Regions from separate parts of the Brevibacillus sp. SKDU10 genome, predicted to be linked through region 1. Evidence: riboswitches for the same ligand, from Rfam matches in the RefSeq annotation. Region 1 holds a riboswitch; each other region holds the start of a gene.

Region 1 (6,128 bases):
CAAAAGAAAATCAAGAAAATGAAAGAAGCAATTAAGCGACTAAGAGAATGGGGAAACCAAGCGAATCCTCCCAACGCTTCCTTTCATCGCCGAGCCAAAAGTATGGAGAAGGCTTTGGAACGTATGGAAAAAATCGAACGTCCGCGTCTTGAAGCTGACAAAATGGATTTGTTTTTTCGCAGGGCAGATAGAAGCGGTCAAGATGTAATAAGAATGAGTGATGTGACGAAATCCTTTGGGAATGTGTGCCTATTACAAGAAGCGAATTTTACCATGCGATATGGGGAGCGGAAAGCTTTGCTTGGTTCCAATGGCAGTGGAAAATCTACGCTCCTTAAAATGATTTTAGGGGAGCTAGAACCGGATGCAGGTACGATAGCACTTGGAAGCCAAGTAAAGATCGGTTATTTATCACAACAGGCTTTAGAAGGAGATCCCAATCGGCGTGTGATTGACGCGTTTCGAGAGATCGCCATTGTAACAGAAGCACAAGCACGGCATATCCTGGCAGGTTTTTTGTTTTATGGAGAGCAAGTTTTTAAAAAAGTGGGACAGCTCAGTGGTGGAGAGCGGATGAGATTAAGGCTGGCTCAGTTAATGCATCAAGACATCAATCTATTTATACTAGATGAGCCTACAAACCACTTGGATATTGAAGCGAGAGAAACATTAGAGGAAGCCCTGCTCCATTATCAAGGTTCACTTGTCGTTGTATCTCATGATCGGTATTTCTTGCAAAAAATGGTAGGCGGCGTCTGCTGGATTGATAATCAGCGTCTAATCCATTATGAAGGAACCTATGAGGAAGCGAGAGAAAAGCGCAGAAAGCACCGATTCGTTACCAATCATACAATAGGAGTGCACAAGCAAAAAGACAAGATCGCAAAAGGAATACAAGACAAAACGCAGAGTCATACTGATCGGCAACAAAAGGGACGATGTGACCAGGCTGAAACGGTAGATCTTGTACTTCAAACAAAGCAAACAGAGAATGAAGATCTGGCACTGGCTAATTCTCTCCCTAAAGCGAAAGTTCCTAAAGTGAATGCATTTAAGCTTCAGCAATTGGAAGCAAAGATCGCTCGAAAAGAGGAGCAATGTAAGGCGTGGCAGCGAGAAATGGAGCAAGCTAAGGATGACTATGTACAGCTAGTCCACTACCAGAATCAACTAGAAGCACAAGAACAAGAGATCAAACAGCTCTATGAAATGTGGTACGCCATGCAAGGGAAAGAATAGATTGGCCCCAGAATAGTAAGTAAATAGGAGCAGGCAGCTATCTTTCAAAGAGAAGGATGCTGCCTGTTTTTTTGTATGTCTTAGCATAACGGGAGGATCGTGTAACGAATAAGATTGGGTGCAGCTTTGACGTTGTAGGTATTTTCATGTAACGAAGAGGGGGCGTTTCATTACAATTTACTGGTTGTTCGATTGACTGCTTGACTCAACGCATCATCGAGTACATGGGCGTATTGCATCGTCGTATCTATTTTTGAATGTCCTAATTGAGCTTGAAGCTGATGAGGATCAGGGTTTAAGCGCAAAAATTGGGTAGCAAAGCTATGACGTAATTTATGTACAGAAATGTCCGGCATTCCGAATGCACTTCCATATTTTTTAACTAATTTTTGAACGGAACGTAGATCGATGCGGTGTCCGATTGGGTTCGTAGGTGATACCGTGAGAAATAACGCGTCCTCATGAGCAGGCGGCTGATACTTTTGGCGTGTATTCAAATAACGAAGCAAATATTCCTTTCCCCAGTCACTGAAGAATGGAGCATCCTCTTTTTTGCCTTTTCGAATCATTAAGACCTGATTTTTTTCCAAGACCACATTTTGTAGGTTCAAATTAACAATTTCAGAGACACGAAATCCGCCAGAAAGGATTAGAGCGATAATGGCTACATCGCGATCCCGATTTCGATAGTGAAAATGTAGCTTTTTCTTGGTATCACAAAACTCTAGGTAGCCATGATATACAAAATCGACAAACTTTTGGATTTGGTCATCTATTAAAATCTTAGAGCGGATAGCGTTTGCACGAGCAAGCGGTGTAACCTCTTCTACATGTAACTCAATTTTTGCCATCACGTTTCGCTTCAAGTAAGATTCGCCATGTTCATCCTCTGAGAGTGCAGATAAATAGTAAAACAGGGATTTTAAACTAGAAAGCTTGCGAGATATTGTCAAATCACTGTATTCTTTTTTTGCACTTTTAGTGGGTTTTGTTAATAGCAACGAACGCTCAAATAAGTGAGAGTCCTGTAAGTAGAGAAGATAGGCTTCGACGGTTTCTTTGCGTAGTCCCTCTAATTCATCGAGTCTAATTTCGCTCATTTCCTGGGCGGTGGAAAGGCCCTCTGCCATTAGCCACCGAAAAAAGAATTCAAAATCACGCAAATAGCCGAGTAAAGTGGAGACCGAAGCGCGCTTTGATCTTTTGTGATCCACATATTTTTCAACAAACCAAGGAAAAGAAGGGATTTTCTCAAGGAGTTGCAAGGAATCCCGTTGTTTTGTAACAGACATGAGAATGACCACCATCCTTTGCTCAACTTCGTCTATTAAAATAAATACATATAAACATGTTATCAAAATGACTTTATACTGGTACAATGATATATCTGTAAGGGATGTAGATTGCTTACTTCAATTATAGAACATTTGTTCTTATGAAACAAGCTAATTATGGATAATTGTGTTAGCCTCTACGCCTGTTTGTTGAAGTCTAGTTATGAGTTTCCCAGTAATAGTTACGTTACTAGGTAAGCTGTAACAGTCTGAGTGGATGCTCTGTTATATAAGAATAGGAGTGTAGTTATGAGCTGGAAAAACATATAAAAGAGGCATTTTTGCATGAAATCTAGCTTGTTTTTCTGTCTATTTATGAGCCGAGTTTTATTTTTAACTCGTAGGCATTTTGTATCTTGCTCTTTTGATAGAAACATTGTATGCTAGGTGACAAGACTACATTTAGTGTCTCATATGAATGTTATATACTACATACTGATAAAAAGTTACTTTACCGCCGAGAATTAGGTGTCATTTTGCGACTTAATAGGGAATCTGGTGAAATTCCAGAGCTGTCCCCGCAACTGTAAGTGTGGATGAAATGAGCAAAACCACTGTATAAGCATGTCTCAGGCGACTTATATGGGAAGGGCTCAAAGTAAAGTGAAACACAAGTCAGTAGACCTGCCCATTCTCTTAGTTTCGCATCTTCGGGGAGTGGGAAGTTGAAACGGTACGGGGATTAAATAGTAGCGGCTATTTGCTTTGCTATTTTTTCTTTGTTGTGCCGTTTTAAAGCTCACCCATGAAGGGATGAGCTTTTTATGTTGGCAAAAAGTTACATTTATCAGCAGTCAGCTTGCTACCATCTTATGTCCTTTATACCTGAAAGGGGGGTGTATCGATGCTGATCGTATATGATTCCAAAACAGGAAATGTGAAACGCTTCGTCCAAAAACTAGATTTTCGCTGTATACAAATTTCCGATGATATCGTCATAAACGAACCTTTCATTCTGATTACATATACAACGGGATTTGGACAAGTTCCTGAAACGACACGACAATTTCTAACGCAACACTCTCAATGGATGAAGGGAGTTGCAGCTAGCGGGAACATGAATTGGGGGACTCGCTACGGACTTGCAGCTGACCAGATAGCCGAACAATACAATGTACCATTGGTCATGAAATTTGAATTGAGCGGTACCAAACGAGATGTAGAAACTTTTAAGCAGGAGGTATTTCACTTTGTCCACGCAACTACCACAATGGATCACGTTGAACAACGAAATTATGGTGAAGAAAGACGGGAAATTTCAGTTTCATAAAGATTTAGAGGCAGCGAAGAGTTATTTCGTTGATTACGTAAATCAGAATACGGTCTTTTTCCATAACTTACGTGAGAAGATTAACTACTTAATTGAAAATGACTACTATGAAGCTGAAGTGTTTGAAGGCTATGAATTTGCCGATGTCGAACGGGTCTATCGCTATGTATATGATAAAAAATTCCGCTTCCCATCCTTCATGAGTGCATTCAAGTTTTATAATAATTATGCGATGAAAACGAACGATGGAAGCAAATTCCTTGAACGTTACGAGGATCGAATTGCTGTAGTTGCCTTGTTCCTAGCAAAAGGGGATAGCGAAAAAGCACTGCAATTTGCAGACCTGTTAATCTCACAAGAATATCAGCCTGCTACTCCTACCTTCTTGAATGCAGGTAAAAAACGTCGCGGGGAGCTAGTTAGCTGTTTCTTGCTTGAGGTAGATGATTCAATGAATTCGATTGGGTTCTCTATTAATTCAGCCTTGCAATTAAGCAAAATTGGCGGCGGTGTAAGCTTGAACCTGAGCAAAATCCGTGCCGCTGGCGAGCAAATCAAAGGACTAGATGGTAAAGCTAGCGGGGTTCTTCCTGTAATGAAGCTGTTTGAGGATGCATTCTCATATGCAAATCAGCTTGGTCAACGCGATGGTAGTGGAGTTGTTTATCTCAATATTTTCCATGCTGACATTCAAGAATTCTTAGATACCAAAAAAATCAACAGCGATGAGAAAATCAGAATAAAAACCTTATCACTTGGCGTTGTTACACCTAATAAATTCTTTGAGCTAGTAGAAAAAGATAAAGACATGTACTTATTCTATCCTCATACTGTGTTCAAAGAGTACGGGCAGCACTTAGACGATATGGACATCACCAGCATGTATGACGAGCTGGTCAATAACCCGCGTGTACGTAAGAAAAAAATCGGCGCACGTGATCTGATCATGAAATTAGCTCAAATCCAGATGGAATCTGGTTACCCATATATTATGTATGTTGATAATGTTAATGAATATCACGCATTAAAAGAGATTGGCCGAGTTAAATTTTCTAATCTATGCAGTGAAATCGCTCAGCTTAGTGAAGTTTCCACCATTAATGATTATGGGGTGGAGGATGTTATTAACCGCGATATCTCTTGCAACCTTGGCTCTCTTAACATTGTAAATGTAATGGCGAATAAGAGAATGAGAGACACGATTCATCTAGCAATGGATGCTCTGACAGAGGTGAGTGACCGTACAAATATTTCGATCGTTCCATCTGTGGCAAAGGCAAACCGAGAGCTTCATTCTGTTGGCTTGGGAGCTATGAATCTACACGGATTCTTGGCTAAAAATAAGATTCCTTATGAGTCAAAAGAAGCGATTGACTTCGCGCGTACATTCTTTATGATCTTGAATTTTTATTCATTAGAACGTTCTATGCTAATTGCAAAAGAGAGAGGAATTACTTTCCAAGATTTCGAGCACAGTGAATATGCATCCGGTAGCTATTTCGAACGTTATAAGCAGCACGATTATTCACCAAAAACAGAAAGGGTTCAGCAATTGTTCGAAGGCCACCATATTCCTACGAAGGAAGATTGGGTTCGCTTGCAGGATGAGGTACAAACCCACGGACTTTACCATGCTTATCGTTTGGCGATTGCTCCAACGGGCTCGATCTCTTATCTACAGTCCTCTACGGCATCTATTGCACCTATTACACAGCGTATCGAGGAACGCGAATATGGAGATTCCAAAACGATTTATCCGATGCCGTTCTTAGATGATGACAATTTCTTCTACTACAAAGAAGCATATGACATGAACATGTTTAATGTGATTGATCTAGTAGCAGAAGTTCAGGTGCATATCGACCAGGCGATTTCTACTATTCTGTATGTAAAAGATGACGCAACCACACGGGATTTGGCTATGTATTACATCTATGCTCAGAAAAAGGGCTTAAAGACGCTGTATTATACCCGTACAAAGAAAAAAACCATTGAGGAATGCGTTAGTTGCAGCGTATAAGAGAGGAGCATCGCAATGTCTAAATTTGAAGCAGTCAACTGGAATGAACCGGAAACCCAGTATACCGAGATGCTATGGACGCAAAATACATCTCAGTTCTGGCTAGATACAGAAATTCCAATTTCGAAGGATTTAAAGTCATGGACGAATCTAACGGACAATGAACGGGATACGTACATGAAGGTATTAGGTGGGCTAACATTGCTTGATACAGAACAAGGAAATGTTGGCATGCCCATGATTGCCCAGCATGTTAAAGAGAAGC
Region 2 (6,128 bases), on a different contig from region 1:
TTCTCCCGTCAGCAAAACAGGAGCTCTCGACATCGCAGCCTTCCTAGCCATTTGTTTTGCCTTCATAATAGCCGGGCTTTCCCCAAGTATCTCCCCCATGACAGCCGATGCAGAGGGCTTATCCTCTCCATTAGCTGGCTTGGCTCTCATCGACATGGCATGCAAAGACTTCTGGTACATCAGCAGTTCCTTGTTACGAATTGCCCCTTCATATTTCTGATTCTTTGCATTTGTGATGTATAAAGGAAGCCTTTCGATATCCCGCATAGAAAAACTAGACGTTTCTGTATAAAAACGCTTGGATAGCAAAGGGGCTATGATACCATCTAAGCCTATTCCTTCCTCCAATCCCTGAACACAATCCTGCAATTTGATAACCCCAAGTAAACTTCCCTTTTCAAGAACTGGAAGCTCCGTACTCTCTAATTGGACCATTCCCCGCATAACTTCTCTAATAGAGCTGTCTTTACGTACCATCCGCTCATCTTTTTTCATCCAATTCAGGACGGAATAGCGGTCCGCATTATTCATAGCTACCTTACTCCTTCCCCCTAATTTCATCCTGTCCAATTCGAAGGAACAGGGGTATTTCGTTCCTTATTCATTCATGGTGAAGGAAAAAGCGACTGGTTAGTATCTGCACGTACATGACCCGCAAAGAAACCCCTCATCGCTTTTTACCGTTTTACACCTTGTTCTATTGTTCTTTGGTCAAAATCGTTTTCGCTATTTCCTTATCCAACGCTTCGAACTCTTCATAAGAAATTACTTCGTATAATTCGCTTCTAGTCTGCATATTAGCTAGTTCACCTTTTTGGGTACCTTGTTCTTTCATCACTTGAAAAACACGCTCGTATGCCTTAGCCGCCACTCTAAGCGACGTTACCGGATAAATAACCATACGGTACCCCAGCTTAGCGAATTCCTCTGCTGTATAATAAGGAGTTTTCCCAAATTCAGTCATATTTGCTAGTAAAGGTGCAGATATACGCTGGGCAAACATACGAAATTCCTCCGCTGATTCTAGTGCTTCGGGAAATATGGCATCTGCCCCAGCCTCCCCATAGGAACGTGCCCTTTCTATCGCCGCGTCCAAACCTTCTACTGACCTAGCATCAGTACGTGCGACAAGTACTAACGTTGGTGCTACCTTTTTAATCGCGATAATCTTCTGGACCATTTCTTCTGTCGTCACCAGCTTCTTGCCATTTAAATGTCCACATTTTTTGGGAAGCTGCTGATCCTCTAGTTGCACTGCGGCAACATTAGCCTCTAGCATTTCTCTAGCAGTCCGGGAAACATTAAGAATCCCGCCAAATCCTGTATCTATATCTACTAATACTGGTAAATCAGTTGCGCGTATCAATTCCTTTGCCCGTTGAGCTATCTCAGTAGACGTGACGATTCCTAGGTCTGGCAAACCACAACTGGCCGTGTAAGCTGCACCGGATAAATAGAGCGCTGAAAATCCCGCCCGCCTCGCCATAAGAGCTGCCAGCGCATCGTGTGCGCCGGGAATTTGCAAAAGATCGGGAGCATTCATCAATTCCCTGAATTTCATTGCTAATTCAGCTTGTGATGACGGCTGATCGACAATCCAAGCCATTTCGTTTGCCCCTCTCTATATTAAAAATAATTCGATAAATTCAGTAACGGCCATGCTGTTTAACCTTTCTGAATCCATGCATGCTTCTTTTATTTTACTAACCTGCTTTTGTGAATAATGTGTGCTTACATTTTCAACAAATTTTTCAATGATTTTAGGGATGGCTTCTACCCTGCGGAAGCGATGCCCTAATGGATATTCGCATTCTATTTGCTCAGAAGAAGACCCGTCTTTATAATGCACTTGAACAGCATTTGCGATTGATCGCTTACTCGGTTCTAAATAATCAATGCTGTACTGTTTATTTTCAACAACCACCATTTTATTGCGTAAGATATCGATTCTTGGATCAGATGCTGCTAGGTCTTCATAATGGTCTGCTTTAATGTCACCAAATAGCAAGCCGATAGCCGTAATATATTGCAAGCAATGATCCCGGTCTGCTGGATTATTCAATGGACCTACCTTATCAATGATCCGAATAGCTGATTCATGCGTTGTGATTGTAATGCTGTCAATCTCATCAAAACGAGCCATTACCTCCGGATGAAGCTTGATTGCGCATTCCGCGGCTGTTTGTGCATGAAATTCGGCTGGATAGGAGACTTTGAACAGCACATTCTCCATTACATAGGAATCCAAGGGTCGAGCTAGCTTTATCTCTTGTTTATTGAACAAGACATCCTGGAATCCCCAGCCTGGTGCAGTAAGAGCTGTTGGATATCCCATTTCTCCTTTTAAGGCCATCATAGCTAGCTGAACGCCCCGGCTAGTTGCATCGCCAGCAGCCCAAGATTTACGTGATCCTGTATTCGGAGCATGCCTATATGTCCGTAAACTACTATTATCAAGCCAAGCATTTGATAATGCGTTGTTTATTTCTTCCCGAGTTCCTCCTAGCATCTGTGCTACAACTGCTGTTGTTGCAATTTTAACAAACAATACATGATCAAGCCCGACTCGATTCAAGCTGTTTTCTAATGCCAGCACTCCCTGAATTTCATGTGCTTTCACCATCGCCTCCAGCACCTGATGCATCGTTAATGGCTGTTTCCCCTCCGAGATCCGTGCACGGCTTATATAATCAGCAACAGCTAAAATTCCGCCCAGATTATCTGATGGATGTCCCCATTCTGCCGCTAGCCACGTGTCATTGTAATCTAGCCAACGAATCATACAACCAATATTAAAGGCGCCTCTCACTGGGTCAAGAACAAAGGATGTACCTGGTACCCTACATCCATTGGGAACAACTGTCCCCAAAACAATAGGTCCAAGTAGCTTCGTGCAATCTGGATAGCTCAATGCTAAAATTCCACAACCAAGTGTATCCAGCAGGACATATCTGGCAGTCTCAAATGCTTCCAAGCTCGTAATCCTCTTATGTAAAACATAATCTGTAATTTGCTCGATCAGCTCATCCGTTTTGTTTATCTCCATATTTTTTAACAAAGTATCCTTCCCTTTCTATTTAAAATTATTTATCATGGTACATGATGTTGGTCAGAACATCATGTAGGCGTTGCTGGCTTACACATAAATTCCCAATCCTACCTCAAAGAACATGCCGCTCGCCTACATATTTTACACGTGGCCGGAATAGACGATTTTGTGCGTGCTGTTCAAGAACATGTGCGCAAATTCCTGCTGTTCTCGCAGCGAAAAAGATAGGTGTATACAATGGAATAGGAATCCCAAGCATCCAATACACAGGCGCTGCATAGTAGTCCAAATTCGGGTATAGTCCCTTTTCCCTCTCCATAATCCTCTCACCGGCTTCACACATGTGGTATAAAAGATCGTCCCCTTTTATATGACATAGCTGCCGTAACGCTCCTTTCATCATTGTCGCTCTAGGGTCCATTTTTTTCATATAGACCCGGTGACCAAATCCCATTATCTTTTCTTTGTTGGATAGCTTGGTGCGTAACAACTCCTCGAACTTGGAAATTGTCCCTGCCTCTAGCAATAAGTGCATAACAGCCTCATTTGCCCCCCCATGAAGACTACCCTTCAAGGAAGCAACCGCCCCCGTCAAAGCCCCGTACAAATCCGATTGCGTAGAAGCGATGACCCTTGCTGTAAACGTGGAATTCGGCATCTCATGCTCGCTGTACAAAAGCAGAGACAGATCAAATATTTTTTCCTCAATCGGCGATGGCTTTCTCCCGGTGACCATATAGAAGAAGTTAGCACTATACGGTAAATTTTTGTCTGGATGGATCATCTCCGTTTTGGTCAGAATCCGATAACTATTAGCCGCAATGCTAGGAACTTGACCTAGTAGCCGGTAAGCCCGCTCCTTATTCACAAGCATGGAGCGATCCTCAATCGCATGATCATACCCTCCCAGAACGGAAATTCCTGTTCGCAGGCCATCCATAGCGTGTGTCTGCTCAGGCAACAGCTTTAAAACCTCAAATACCGCACTAGGCAATTCATATCGCTCTAGCATGCTTGTTTCCAAAGAGTTTTTCTCTGCCTGATCGGGAAGCCGTCCCTCCAGTAAAAGATGAATAATATCGACATAGCTAACGGATTTAGAAAGCTCAATCAGATCGTAACCCCGAATCACGATTTCCTCTTGTATGGTATCAAGGTAAGAAATGCTTGTTTCTGCAGCCACCACACCGTCTAGCCCAGGAGAAAATTTTTCAAGCTCATTCATTCCTCTTCCTCCATTCCAAATAACTGTTCTTTGGTTAGCTTGTAGGCTTTTTCAAGGTTGCGATAGTAATCTGTTTTGACTTCCTCTGCAACGTCTTGTCGCTTGATTTCATTCCCTAATAGACCATAAATGACTTCTAGCGAATCAGGACTTTCTAGACTTAGATTGTTCATGATTGCTGTGTTGAAATAATTCCTGAAATACCCTACTGTCCCAAACAAAAAATCCCTCCTAGACTCCAAAGCATCGCATCACGCAAAAAAACAACTTCCTAAAAGAAAGTTGTTGTTAATGGGCGAAAGCGAAAAACTCAAATAAACATGTAAAAATTTAAAAATACCACATGTTTAATCGCTCGCACGTAACACCTCCTATCCTCGTAGGAACTGATGTGTGCTAAAACAGGCAGGTCTCCTGGCTCATGATCATCGCGATTCGAACCTTCCCATTTTCATTTGAATGAAAACAGTGGCATTTTTTCGAATAGCTCCCAATTACAGTTGCGGGACAGCGTCGGATTCTAACCGAACTTCCCTTTTAAGCAAATAACAACGGTTATCTGCACCTGTTTCTACACATATTTGATTTTCAGCTTAAACATAACAAATAGTCTAAAAAATTACAATTATTAATTTTATATCTGTAGTGACTTTATTGCTTTGATATTGTCATGTAGAACTTATTGTACATGTATATACACTCTCTAAACAAAAAATAACCTCATAGCAACTTCATGTTCTGTTTAGCCATAAACGAATGAATGTAACATCATAAGTCCTCATATTCTAAAAACAGGATAAAAACCTAATATATTGAATAAGAATACCCCACTGTCTTATAATCAAATATACCATAATTAGGTAAATAAAGGAGGGTATTTCTTGAAGAGTAAACAACTATCGAAAAAGAAAATATGGTGGTATAGCCTAAGTATCGTGGTTGCTGCTATATTACTTCTCCTAATGTGGGCAGTCATTCGGAATTGGAACATTATTAACGTGCTGAATAAGGATAAGCTTAGCTATAATTTTCAGAGCATGGACAATATTTTTCCAAGTCGCGCTATAGAAACATCGCAGCCTGTTTTCCAATTTGAAACATTACAAAAAGAGTTGCCCCAAACTTATACATACAAAGATCAAACATTAGCTATTGAAGACTTTTTGCAACGAACAAAGACGAATGGATTACTAGTGCTCAAGGATGATAAGATCGTGAAGGAATTCTATCAAAATGGTGTAAATGAACAAACAAGGTTTACTTCTTGGTCAGTGGCTAAGTCATTTATCTCTGCTCTCGTTGGTATCGCTATTGATGAAGGATTCATTAAAAATGTAAATGATCCGATCACCCACTATGTGCCAGAATTGAAGGGCAGCGGCTACGATGGTGTACCGATTAAGGATATTTTGCGAATGGCTTCTGGAGTTAGCTTTGATGAAGACTATGACGCCACCTTTTCAGATATAAACATGATGATGTATAAGACATTTCTATTCGATAAATCGGTAAATGATTATGCATTGGGGCTACAATCTCAGCGCCCATCCGGAACTTTTCAGCATTATATCAGCATTGATACACAGGTTCTTGGCATGCTGATCAGTAAGGTTACAGGCAATCCCCCGTCCCAATATTTACAGGAGAAAATCTGGGGGCCTCTTGGAATGGAATCTGATGCTTACTGGAGTACCGATCGCCTTGGCACAGAGCTATCCTTTATGGGTCTAAACGCAACCATTAGGGATTATGCTAAGTTTGGAAGCTTATATCTTCATGAAGGAAATTGGAACGGAAAACAAATCATCTCCAAAAAGTGGGTGCAAGAATCCACACAGATCGAAAAGCCTCAGC
Region 3 (6,128 bases), on a different contig from region 1:
AGCAAACTGTAGATGCCTTGAAAATCATTTTGCCGGAGCTTAAAAAACGCGGCTTTGAAATGATTACGGTATCAGAGTTGATTACCATACGGAATCAGTTCCCTGTGAAAGCAAATTTACCTTCCCTGCTCCCCGTGAGAGGCCATAAATAATTTTTTTACGTCTCATCGATCATAAAAAAACCGCCATAGCTGTGGTGGCAGCATGGCGGTTAAAGTGTATGGGAGAAGTGTCAGGTAACAGATTCCTTTTACGAAAAGGAATTTAGTTGGCTTATATTCAGATCATCGACTTTTGAGTTATCAAACAACTTTTCGCTTGTTGCTGTGAAATGGTTTTGTTAGCTTGTTTTTATCAATGTGTCTTGAATGTAGAATTTACCTTGTCGGTATAAATCCTTGTCAAGGTAAAATCAGGAAGATAGATACTTCTTTCTTCCTTGTATAATTCCTTTCATAGAATCTGTTACGCTAATTCTCCCACACGATTCCTGGTGCAATTGGTATCAATCCGTATGAATGTACCTATGCACAATCTATGACCGATTTGGTTACAAAAAGGTTGCAAATATAATTGTATTTTTATTTATACCTACAACTAAGACGAATCCTCTTCATTATCTCCATAAAAAAAGCACATGCGAAGATAAGATGGTCAACCATATTCCAGCATATGCTTTCTGTAAAAGCTACCATATGAGCTCTTATATTAGAACTTCTCTGGATAAAATCCTTTTGCAAGTATTTCTACCGCTCGCACATTTCGAACACCTTCAAATACATCGGAGAGTGGCAAGCTAACAAATCTCTTATTCTTAATAGCAGGGATATCGGAAAGTGCTTTGTTTTCTAGTAAATACTTGATCTTCTCTTCTGCACTTGGTTTATCATAATCATTGATTACAATTACATCGGGGGCTCGTTTTATGGCTTCTTCCCAGCTCACTTCACTCCATGATTTTTCTAAATCACCAAATACGTTTTGTCCGCCAGCCATTTCGATTAAACGAGTTTCTAAGGAATTTCCTGTTGTATACAAACCTGAATTAACACTATCAAAGACCAAAACTTTGACTGGCTTTTCTATGTTTCCTATCTTTTGTTGAATAGCCTGAATATCCGTTTTCATTTTAGCAACAATATCCTTAGCACGATCCTCTACATGCAGAATTTTACCTAATTGCATCAAATCCTCATAAACCTCGTCGACTGTCGGATGCTTAGATATCGTTCCTGTAATGGTATAAGCCGGGATACCAATTTTTTGCAGCTCTTCTACACTGCCAATTCCTTTTGCTGTAAATGCAGAGCTTCTGCCAATAACGAAGTCAGGATCTACACTTAGAAAGACTTCTAAGGAAGGATATTGCTTAGACAAAAGCTTGATTTGATCATATTTTTCCTTATATTCGGGCAAGACTTCGTCGTCAGGATAAGCTGTACCGACCATTACGTCTTCAACACCTAATGCTAGTAGCATTTCGGTCACATGCTGATTCATACTCACTACTCGCTTCGGTGCTTGTTCGAAGGTTAACGTATGCTCTCCATTTTTAATTTGAATCTTCTCAGCTACTGGTTGTGAATTAGTAGAAGCTGCCTGAGGAATCGTCCCATTTCCACAGCCACTTACTAGTAATGAAAGACCGGCAAAGATTGTAATCATCATCTTTTGACCTTTATGCAAAAGGCCTTGCTTCTTCGTAGTGGAGCTTTGCATAGTACGTTTGTTCATCTTGTTTTCCTACCTTTTCCTTTATTCAACAAATAACCTGATCTGGGATCATATAATGAATGTTCACTCTTCCTGTAACTGGATGAACGGTTACTTCTGTTTGAATCTTGTACACTCGTTCTAAAATTTCAGGCCGAAGAACTTCCTGAGGAGTTCCAGAGCAAACGATAACTCCTTTTTCTAGCATATAAAGACGATCGCAGAACATAGCGGCCAAATTTAAATCATGTAAGGCGGCCAATACGCTTTTTTGCTGTTGTTTCAGCAATTTGAGCATCCCTAATTGATGATGGATGTCCAAATGATTAGTCGGTTCATCCAGCAGTAACAGATCGGTCTCTTGTACAATTGCTCTTGCTAATAAGACGCGCTGCTTTTCTCCCCCGGATAAACTCAGATAACTCCGATCACCCATGTTCTGCAGGCCAACTTGAGCTAGAGCTTGCTCTACTAACGCTAGATCATGCTTATTCTCCTGCTCCCACATACTCTTGTGCGGAGAACGTCCCATCAGTACAAGCTCGTATACATTAAAATCAAATTGAATCTGCGTTTCTTGAACCACTGCACTCAGTTCTTTTGCTAATTGCTTCTGCTGGTATTGACCAAGCTCTCTTTCCAGTAAATAGATACTGCCTGTAGTGGGTAAAAGAGTCCGATATACCTGCTTAAGAAGAGTAGATTTACCACTACCATTCGGGCCAAGCAAGCCCACGAATTCTCCTTTTTGTACGTGTAAATCTATATCCTGCAAGATACATGTCCCTTGAATCTCATATCCAACTTGTTTTAACTCAACATGCTTGTCTACGTCCAATTTTGTAGGCACATTAGCTTCCTCCAAACGTATACGCCCTACGACGCAGCAGCCAGATAAAAAATGGACCGCCGCAAAGCGCTGTGACTATTCCTATCGGCAATTCTTCGGGGGCAATGATTAGTCTAGCCAATACATCCGCCCAGATCATAAAAATCGCTCCACCACAGGCACAAAGAGGGATTAGCCTCCTATGATCAGAACCCACCCACAAGCGAAAGATATGGGGTAACATTAAACCAACAAAGCCAATGCTACCGCTTACAGCAACCAGTAAGCCTGTAACGAGAGAAATCGTAATCAGTAGAATCTTACGCATATTTTCTGGATGTAAGCCAAGTAGCGTAGAGGTTTCTTCCCCTAGTATCAACAAATTTAGATTGCGTGCATTTACCCATAAGAATATAAAGAAAGCAAGTACTGCAATCGTTGGCAATACAAGTGACTCCCACTTGGCACGAGTGAAGCTTCCCATCATCCAGTACAGCACACTTGAAAGGCTTTCCGCTCTTGGTGCCAGCATAATAAAAAAACTAGTAAGCGCTGACAACATAATAGACACAGCTATTCCAGCTAACAACAAACGTATTAGCTGCACCCTTCCGCCTACCAAAGACAAAAGAAACACCAATATAACGGAAGCCAAAGCACCTAAAAAGGCCGCTAAAGAAAGCGCATACGAACCAAATACTCCCAAACTACCAAATAACAGCACTGCTGTTGCTCCCACCGATGCCCCTGATGATACGCCTAAGATATATGGATCAGCTAAAGGATTACGAATCAATGCCTGAATGGCTATCCCAACAATAGACAACCCGGCACCTACAACCGCAGATAATAAAACACGTGGCAGTCGAATATCCCAAACAATATGCATCTGCGCGTTAGACACGTCTGTCCCTACCCATTGTTGTACAAAAGGAACATGTGAGCCTATGACCTTCCAAACGGTAACTGGGTCAATTTGTACTGGTCCCAGCATGATTGCAACCGTCAGCGATAAAAATAATACCACGCCGCTTCCCATCAATTTCGCTATCCAATTTTTTGTATATTGCGTACCGATGCTGTTTACTGACCTTGGGGCTGTCGTGGCGGTTTGTTGCATGCTTCTCCCCCCTATTTAAAACAAAGTAACAAAATGAAACTACTAACTCAGTGATCACCCAAGCTTCAAGTGCAGGTGGCACCGCAATTGGACCTCTACGCCCCGCTAACATGTTATTACTTAAAGATTCGCACAAAAAAGCATCCGTTCCAAAAGGAGACAGATGCTTGGGTTTTTGGACAAACCAATTCCTATAGGTGTATGTACACTATCATCATACGACCTACCCAAACACCTGCCCATCCTCGTGGGAGTGTTACATCTTACGGCAGGTCTCCTGGCTCATGAATCCTCGCAAGCATCCTCCCTTCCCATTCTCTGCAAAAGCGAACAGTGGTGTATCGGATGTTGCTCCTCATTTACAGTGGCGGGACCGCATCGGATTTTCACCGAACTTCCCTTTTAAGTCTGATCCTGAAATCAAACACCGTAACATGGCTATAAATCTGTTGTAATTGTTTGTGAGTGTAACACGATTTGGTGGAACATGGCAAGGCAATGGTTAATTTGTGATAGGTTTGTAAGAACTTTGTAAAATATTTACGTAATGTTTGAAGTTTGGTAGTAATCAGTCAGTGGATTGTTTACATAATGTTAATTATGTTATTTAATTTATATCAAAATTTCTTTTCTTTCTCATTTTATTCACGCTTCGTTTCTATCTTTCCATGAATGTAATAGGAAAGGCAAAAAAGCCATCCAATTAAGGATAGCTTACCTTTCATGTAAGTTGCAATCAATTTTATACCCCTGCCATTATCAGGTTCCTGTCATATAGCCTAAGCATTAGCCCCTTGATGATTTTAGTAACTTGGCTGGACAAGGTTCCTATTATAAGGGCTTCTGTATCGACCCTTGTTAGCTCTGTAAGAAAGGTTTTACCCCTTCTATCATTTTTTTTAAGCTTTGAGCCCCCTTCTCATATTCCTTTTTGGCCACGTTATTTTTTGTTTCAAGTGAAAAAGTCTCCAAATCTGCTTGGCATTTTTTCAACGTAGACAATGTCAATGGTTTTTCCTGAGGGACTGGTACAGTAATTTGGTCATCATATAAATCTACATTCAATTGCCCATAACTGTCTACTTGTCCTATATAAACGTTTTCCAATGGTATTCCCATCTTATTGAGAGTTGTGTGGAGCCATCTTTTCGACAATCCTGTGGTTGCCAAAGGCTCTAACATGACATTCCCATCCAAAATGACCGTTTGAGGCTCTCGGCTTGGAGCTCCTTGGATATTCAGATCTTTGGCAGTAAGCGGTTGATTTTCTTTTTTGAGCAGGACACTAATCTGACCGTTCTGCTCTAATAGCGCATACTCAACATCTGCAATTGAGAATACATTTTTTAAGCGCAATTGTTCTAACAATTCCTCACCAGTATAATTCTCTTTCTTGAGATTATCCTCCATAATTTTCCCATCTTTGATCAGTACACGAGCATTTCCTTCAACTATATCGCTCACTGTCTTACTTTTGACCGATAGATAACTGAGAAGAAATGAAATAAGGGCCCAAATGATCATGCTAACGAATCCGTTCAAAAACCTATCATCAACGTCAGCAGAAATGAATCCCGCAATAGAGCCAATCGTAACACCTACAATATATTCAAAAAAAGTGGCTTGGGCAATTTGGCGTTTTCCCATTAAACGGGTCAAGAACAATAAAGTAAAAAGCGTAACGATTGACCTAATAACAATCTCCCAGAATTCAGGCATAAATATCCTCCCTAGTAACATCTAATCCTTCTATGTATTTAGATTGTGTTACTTTGTTGGTTTTTATCTATAAAAGTCAGGTATAAAAACTGGCTTTGTATTCCAAATTAACTTTGACTACATCAATAAAGGAGTTAACAATGGCTACAAAAAACAGTAAATTAACCGCAACTCAAATCGAATATCAAGCCTTTGCAAAAGCGTTAGAGCCTCCACGACCTGTGCTTAAAAATACCATTCGGGCTTTTTGGGTTGGTGGTTTGATTTGTTTACTTGGACAATTTATTCAAACCTTTTTCATTCACTTTTTTCACTTTGATGAAAAAAGCGCTGGAAACCCAACCTCTGCTGTCCTAATCGCCATTTCTGTTCTCCTAACTGGTTTTGGCGTATACGACAAGCTTGCACAATTCGGAGGTGCTGGAACTGCTGTTCCTGTTACCGGTTTTGCCAATTCGATTGCTTCAGCAGCTATTGAACACAAAAGTGAAGGATATGTACTTGGTGTGGGCGGCAACATGTTTAAATTAGCAGGCTCTGTTATCGTTTTTGGTGTAGTTGCCGCATTTTTCATCGCGTTAGTAAAATGGTTTGTTACTTATGCGGTAGGATAGGAGGATCTGAAGATGTTAAAGGGACATCAATCATGGATTTTTCCAAGCAAGCCAACGATTTTATCCACCGCAACTGTTGGTGGGCCTTTCGAAGCACAAGGAAAAATTGCGAATGATTTTGATATTCTTCATA

What was found. A riboswitch is a leader RNA that binds a small molecule or an ion and turns the genes downstream of it on or off. The one in region 1 is predicted to bind cobalamin.
Region 2: another riboswitch for cobalamin. It lies ahead of AYJ08_RS13170 (hypothetical protein); the one in region 1 lies ahead of nrdI (class Ib ribonucleoside-diphosphate reductase assembly flavoprotein NrdI).
Region 3: another riboswitch for cobalamin. It lies ahead of AYJ08_RS11660 (FecCD family ABC transporter permease); the one in region 1 lies ahead of nrdI (class Ib ribonucleoside-diphosphate reductase assembly flavoprotein NrdI).

The regions. Positions count from the first base shown of each region.
Region 1 is NZ_LSSO01000041.1:4,512-10,639, reverse strand. Features, by position in the region: partial or broken gene AYJ08_RS03745 (ABC-F family ATP-binding cassette domain-containing protein) at 1-1,239, shown strand, start outside; gene xerS (tyrosine recombinase XerS) at 1,410-2,531, opposite strand; cobalamin riboswitch at 3,023-3,219, shown strand; gene nrdI (class Ib ribonucleoside-diphosphate reductase assembly flavoprotein NrdI) at 3,418-3,843, shown strand; gene nrdE (class 1b ribonucleoside-diphosphate reductase subunit alpha) at 3,809-5,863, shown strand; gene nrdF (class 1b ribonucleoside-diphosphate reductase subunit beta) at 5,879-6,128, shown strand, end outside.
Region 2 is NZ_LSSO01000162.1:6,197-12,324, reverse strand. Features, by position in the region: gene AYJ08_RS13190 (sigma 54-interacting transcriptional regulator) at 1-531, opposite strand, end outside; gene prpB (methylisocitrate lyase) at 698-1,606, opposite strand; gene prpD (2-methylcitrate dehydratase) at 1,622-3,046, opposite strand; gene mmgD (citrate synthase) at 3,162-4,274, opposite strand; gene AYJ08_RS13170 (hypothetical protein) at 4,271-4,495, opposite strand; cobalamin riboswitch at 4,662-4,858, opposite strand; gene AYJ08_RS13165 (serine hydrolase domain-containing protein) at 5,156-6,128, shown strand, end outside.
Region 3 is NZ_LSSO01000151.1:2,453-8,580, forward strand. Features, by position in the region: gene AYJ08_RS11645 (polysaccharide deacetylase family protein) at 1-152, shown strand, start outside; gene AYJ08_RS11650 (ABC transporter substrate-binding protein) at 709-1,734, opposite strand; gene AYJ08_RS11655 (ABC transporter ATP-binding protein) at 1,760-2,563, opposite strand; gene AYJ08_RS11660 (FecCD family ABC transporter permease) at 2,565-3,662, opposite strand; cobalamin riboswitch at 3,913-4,109, opposite strand; gene AYJ08_RS11665 (DUF421 domain-containing protein) at 4,521-5,381, opposite strand; gene spoVAC (stage V sporulation protein AC) at 5,522-5,995, shown strand; gene spoVAD (stage V sporulation protein AD) at 6,008-6,128, shown strand, end outside.